DNA from 2 places in the Teredinibacter turnerae T7901 genome. Region 1 is predicted to be linked to the other one. Evidence: predicted binding sites of a transcription regulator. Region 1 holds the regulator's gene; the other holds the start of a gene.

Region 1 (3,110 bases):
TTAGTTGACTTTTTGGAGATATGTGCGCCAACTTTACAAAAGTATTAAAGTTTGGCGCGGAATCTGATGAAAATATTGGGTTGTTAGTTTGGTTTTGTCAGAACAACAATAATGATAAAGAAGTAGGTTATAAATGACATTGAAAACAGAGTGATTTGGTATAACCGATTTTGGTGGGTGCGGAAGAGCAGTACGCCGAGCACAATATAAAGCGCAATGAGAGCGAGCTTAACGCCAAACCAGAACACGGCGAACGGTGAATAGCCAAAGAAGATAGCCAGGGTAACCCCGCTTATGAGCAGCCCTGTGTCATTTATGTGGGGCAATATTTTTACCCAGCGCTTATGCAGTAGATCTGATCGTCCGATTAGCCAAAGAAATCGCAGGGAAAAACCAACAAAAGTAAGCAGGGCAAACCACACATGTAGGTGCTTCGCCACGAGGATGTAGGGCATATTAGCTGAGGGCTTTGTTTATTAATGTACCGAGGTGTGGTTTGTAGGGCAGGGCGAGAGCGGCTTGGTGTCCAGATTCGGACATTTTGTTCCAGGTTTTCTGGATAATGTCGATGAGTTTGTCTTCTGCGTGTTTATTGGCAAAATCTTCGAGGTAGTGCTTAAGGAACACCAGACAAATGACATCTTCAAGGGTTTGGGTTTCCGGGTCTCTCCGCAGTTGCCTTTTTTGAATAAGGAACTTTACTCGCTCACAATCTTTTTCGTTAAAGCCGCATTCTGACATGATCTCTGCTGCGCGGTTTGCATGGAAGAGGGAAAGCTCCGAGCGCCACTTTTTGTAGCCAGCACGACCTTCAGGGTAGGCGGAGCGCGGCGATGTCCAGCGCTCGATGTGTTGCGCGCGAGCAGCAATTTGAAGGTGAACCGACGCTTCAGGGCAAAATTCAGCAAGTTGCTCGGTCATACGCTGTCCGTAGAGCAGTTCTTTCGGTTGCTGCTGGCCAGTTTCTGCGTTTACCTCAAGGTTCGGGTCTTTTGCATTGGCGGCATCGATTGAGCGAAGTGCCGCACCCAGCGCTGGATCTTGTGTCTGCATTAGTCGATAGAGACTGAGGCGACGCCTTTTAATGCGTCCAGATCAGAAATGATTACGTGTTTTTTATCCAGCGTAATCACGCCCTGCTTGTGTAAACGACTGAGTACCCGGCTGACCGTCTCGATTGTTAAGCCGAGGTAATTACCTATGTCGGATCGCGACATGGGAAGGTAAAACTCTTTTGCAGACAGGCCACGGTTGTGGTTGCGTGTAGAAATACTGAGCAACAGGGAGGAGATGCGCTCATCAGCGCTGTTCTTACTAAGTAGCGTAATTAGCTGTTGCTCGTGTGTTATTTCTTTACTCATCAACTGAAAAAAGCGGCGCTGAAGATTGGGAACTTGTGCGCTCAGCTCTTCGAGTCGGGTAAATGGAATTTCACATACTGCGGATGTTTCCAGTGCGATGGCTGAGTTGGTGTGATGGTTCGACGCGAGGCCGTCCATACCAATGATTTCGCCCGGTAGGTAGAAGCCGGTTACTTGTTCCTGGCCATCATGGGTCACCTTCACGGTTTTGACCGCTCCGGACCGCAAAGCGTAGACCGAACGAAAGGATTCTCCGGCGTGGTAGACATGGTCGGTCTTTTGTACCGGTCGCCCTCGCTGAATAATGTCGTCAAGTTTGTTTATATCGTCAATATGCAGGCTGATTGGCAGGCAAATAGATGCGAGACGGCAATCGGCACAGTTAACTTGAGGATTGTGGTGGCACTGATGGTTGGCAATAGACTGCGGCATGGCACCTTCCCAGGCTGTGATTTACGGCACCGGCCATTATAGCTAAAAGCGATGTTAAATGCCCGTAAAGACCAGCCTCTGCGGTAAAAAAGTGCCTCAAAAAGGTTTATTCGTGTGTTGGACCGTGATTTATCGGTAATTTCCCTTCTTGCAGTGCCTCCAGGTAGCGATTTTGCGTACAAAAATTTTGTAAAACCATATGTTGTAAGTGGCTTTTGCCCTCCAGCCCCATGTAAATGCAGTTGTTTTCAAGTTCGCATTCGCCATCGAACAGAATCCCGCCGTTTGCACTCAGGTCGTTGTCGATCAGCTTGGGGCGGTTGCCGATATAAATAAAGTCAGGCGCAATCATCCGTTTGACCTCGATAACATGTTCACGAAGGTCATCCAGACAGTTTGAGTCGTGGATCTGAATGCTCATTCCGGTAAACGCGTACTTCCGGATTAAGTCCCCAACGGCTTTTAACTTATCCAAGTCTTCGAGGTCACTCCGGTTGAGAGCGATCTGATAATGGTTGAAACCCAAGCCCTTCAACAGGGCGATGTGGTCACTGTTGACTTCATCCTGATGGGTTACCACTCGGTGCACGCGCTGCTCGGACTCTGAGAGTCCAAAGTGAGATGCTAACGCATGCATAATTCCGGTTAACTCGTAAGGCTCAAAGGACTGGAAGGGGTAGCACAGTAAGAGATTCTCTACTGATTTATGCCCGACGGCGTCAGCCCACAGTTTTATTTCTTTTGTGAGTAGCGCTCCGGCACCTGCCGCTTGCGGATTTGTACGCGCCCACCTGAAGGCGTGCCCATCCATACAAATGCTCACCGAGTGGCTTGGGTGGAGGCGGTATTTTTCCAGGACGCGAGCTGCTTCAAACGCCGAAATTTTGGTATGTCGGCGCAGCGTCGGGTGTTCAGAAATATTGGATTTGGGTTCATTCGTTTGCATAAAAATAGTCTAAGTCAGCGCGCGTTATCCGACTTGATGGAAATCAACGGCGTTGAAGGCTGTCGCGTGGGGTCTGGGAAAAATTGACACTAAATGCAAGGGTATTTGATGCAGTCACCAAAAATTCGCATGGCGAGGAGGGGAAGAGCTTTAGCGGCAGTGTGGGTACAAGCGGGAAATCAAACTCTTCTCCGGAGTGCCGCAGGCGCGGCACCAGTAAGATTTGCGAGGGGAGTACGTTCGTGAATTGTCCTAGGGCCTGTTAACACTAATTCAATTCGCTCTGCTGGAGCCTGTATTTTCAGGATGAAAGGCATTTTTGGCGTTGTTTAGCGGGCTAAACGAGCGAAAAATAACGCATCAGCCTGGAA
Region 2 (3,110 bases), 1.3 Mb from region 1:
TTCACCGATAGATGCGTTGGACCGACTGATACAAGACCCGGACGAAGCTGTTCGCAGGGCCGTAGCCTACCGACTTCCGAGAGAGCAGCTCTTTCAGCTAATGGATGATGAAGATCGCGAGGTGAGAATTACCGTCGCCGACCGAATTCCGTTAGAGCAATTGGAAAAAATGGCGGACGACCGTGATTATTTGGTGCGTGCCTATGTCGCTCAGCGGTTGAGTGAAGGTCGTCTGTTCAGATTCATTAGAGATCCTGACCTTCAGGTCAGAAAAATTATTGCTGGTCGACTGCCGGAAGAGAGTCTCGGTCTAATGGCTTCTGATCGTGAACCGGAGGTCCGTCGTATTATCGCCCAACGTTTGACGGGTGCCGATGTCGTACCCCTGTTGAGCGACGAGGATTGGACAGTTCGATTGGAGGCGGTAAAAAATGCGCCGCTTGAGGAGCTGTGTCGATTGGACGAGGAAGATGAAGAGGTGTTAATCGCTATTAGCGAACGCCTGGAAACTTCTGACACATAAGTCAGTCAGCGGAGCGCATGACCTTTTGCGCAGGTGATACTTTGTTGTAACTCTAACTCCAGTTGCTCCTGCGCGTGTATGTCGATCATTACAGTAGAGGCGTTATCATATTTTGCGTTCTATCGCCTATTAAATCCTAATTTAAAATGTTTTTTCACCCTTGATTTGTGTGGAAATGGTTTTGTATTCGGCTAGTTATTTTAGATTTTCTTTATAAATAAATCGTTTTGATTGTTGTTAAAAATTACGGCTCTTATCGTTTATCGTGAAAATTGGTTGTTTGTGGGTGAATAAACAGTTTTCTTGTTTGTAGGAATAAGCGGTACGAATAAGCTGATAGGAGCCTGAAACCGAAGCACGTGTGCTTTGTATTTTTTAAGTTGGACATACGCCGGGGGCTAATATGTTTGAACATGCTAATTTGGATGGAAGTAAATACCGCACGCTTGCAGCGGCGGAAACCTTTTTACAGCCGGAAGTGCTGGAGTTTCGCGAAGGCGGAGCCGATTCTGCACCGCGTCTGCAGCACGGCGTTGCAGGTGACGTTCTGGTCGAGCGCTATTTACCAGCAGAGTCAGTGGGCACGGCCTGGCCACATGATTCTGTTGCCGCTCCCTGGTGGGTTGTAGTGGATCATCCTCCTCATGCGGGAATTGTCGCTACGTTTAATGAGTCACTGGGTGGCATTTACAAGCGTGTGCTAAACCCCGAAAAAAATGTTGTTGCCTTTGCTGAGCAAGGCGAAGAAGTTGTTATAAGTGCCGGCGTATATAGCGTCGTGCGTGCGGCAGACAGCAAAGAGTTGAGTGGCAACTCCCTGGTTGCCCTGCGCGCTGCATACTACGCTAATTAATTCAATTATTTAGTACGGAGAAATCAGGAATGTCACTGCAACAAATAAAAGCCTTTTCAGATGCGGCTCGTGAAAATTCAGAATTGGGCGGCAAGCTGAAAGAGTGCCAAAAAATACGTGATATGCTTACTTTAGGAACCGAATATGGTTTCGCTATGGACGAGGTCGAGCTTTATCCGCCTAACGAACCTCAATTTACCGAAGACCAGCTCAGTGAGAAGCTTGTAAAAGCGTTACTGCGCGTTTAGTTTTCCGCTGATGCCGTGATCAAGCTCGCCACTTGACCACGGCATTTTTTTACATAACGGCATGCCCGGTACACAATTCCATATTATGGGGTCTGGGCGCGGGCAATTCATGAGCAATGTAGGCGTCTACTGCTTTATCGGGGTCGGTTTCAGATGTCGATAGCAACGTCGTATTACGTTCTGCCAGGCGTCGAATTACGCCGTCACCCGCTGATCCAGCTATTGCGAATTCAACGCCGTGTATAGGATGGCGGTTACCATCGCCTCGTACGTGCCATTCATGCAAGCTCGACTTTTCTGTCAGTTGAATTTTCCAAACTGCTTCCTTTTTACCATTTTCAATGTTGTATACCTGCCATATCAGTGCTCGGCCCGCATGCGGTGATACCTTTCCGTCCCGTTGCAGTGCAACAGCTATTAGTTCTCTGTTCATTGTCAGCTCCTCGTAATGTCAACACGATAATACCGGTATTGTGTTGGCCCACGTTGATGTGAGGCAAATCCGTACGCTTGGTTTTTGTAATTGTTTGTCGCCGAAAAAATATAAAAATTGGCGCCAGTCGTACGCTTACTATTGAGGTACGTTATAGATGATTTGCTACACCGCGAAATCTATGTTCGCAAAACGGATATCAGCTCACACAAATTTATCTGGTCGCTTTTTACAGATGCGATCGCCACGATTTAGCTCCAAGTGTGAACTTGAAAGGCCGAATTCCGAGGCTATTTAGCTTTAGCTGGGTGCGGTGGTGGAATAAACGCTGTGAGTCATTGCGTGCAATTTTTATTAAAAACTATTTATTACGCAGGACTCCCCCTATTGGGATGGCTGTGAATCGTCTGCGCTAAGTAATCGTATAAAATCGACTAGTTTTTGTTGCCGCACTGGAAGAAGATCGGTTTCAATCAGAATTTGTTTCAATTGACTTGGCAGAGGGAGAAGGGTAACTAAATAATTGATTACCTGCTCACCGCTTAGTGCTTCTCGTTCAAGGCCAAGTTGTTGCCATGTTTGTTCGGTTATCGCGTCCTCCAGATATTGGGTTAGCGAGGTGGTCAGTTTGCTATCCAGTATGCCGTCTTCATCCAGCGGCTTGGCGCTTGCGCTCCAAAGTCCACTGGGACCTTGGACTATATCATCGAGAACATATCGCTGCGTTCCCACAACAGATAGTGAAAGAAGTCCGTTTTCCCGTTGGCCAAAATCTTCGATATGCGCGAGTGTACCAACCCTGTAAAAGGGTAAGTCTGGACTATTTGCGGCCTTTGGCAGGTCTTTGAGCACTTCTTGGTCTTCACTCCCTTCTTTCAACAGGGGGATAACAAACCCCGAATCTGTTTGTAGGCAATCAGAGACCATATCGAGGTAGCGTCGTTCGAATATTTGTAACGGAAGACGGCAGGCGGGTAAAAGCGGGATGTTTAACGGAAAAACTGCTAACCGGTTCTCAAAATTGGTATCCGACATGGGCACTTAAATCACTCA

What was found. The regulator FNR, encoded in region 1, switches genes on or off when oxygen is low (the NO sensors DNR and NnrR bind a similar motif). The targets are predictions, from matches to a motif close to TTGATNNNNATCAA.
Region 2: the regulator FNR is predicted to act here: its motif matches at 2,111-2,124, upstream of TERTU_RS06845 (NifB/NifX family molybdenum-iron cluster-binding protein).

Annotation. Positions count from the first base shown of each region.
Region 1 covers NC_012997.1:2,883,644-2,886,753, reverse strand. Annotated here, with positions in the region: gene TERTU_RS11540 (SirB2 family protein) at 84-455, opposite strand; gene TERTU_RS11535 (DUF4202 domain-containing protein) at 457-1,053, opposite strand; gene fnr (fumarate/nitrate reduction transcriptional regulator Fnr) at 1,053-1,793, opposite strand; gene TERTU_RS11525 (hypothetical protein) at 1,900-2,739, opposite strand.
Region 2 covers NC_012997.1:1,603,189-1,606,298, forward strand. Annotated here, with positions in the region: gene TERTU_RS06830 (4Fe4S-binding leucine-rich repeat protein) at 1-523, shown strand, start outside; gene TERTU_RS06835 (hypothetical protein) at 927-1,376, shown strand; gene TERTU_RS06840 (Nif11-like leader peptide family natural product precursor) at 1,406-1,624, shown strand; gene TERTU_RS06845 (NifB/NifX family molybdenum-iron cluster-binding protein) at 1,674-2,057, opposite strand; gene TERTU_RS06850 (LON peptidase substrate-binding domain-containing protein) at 2,442-3,092, opposite strand.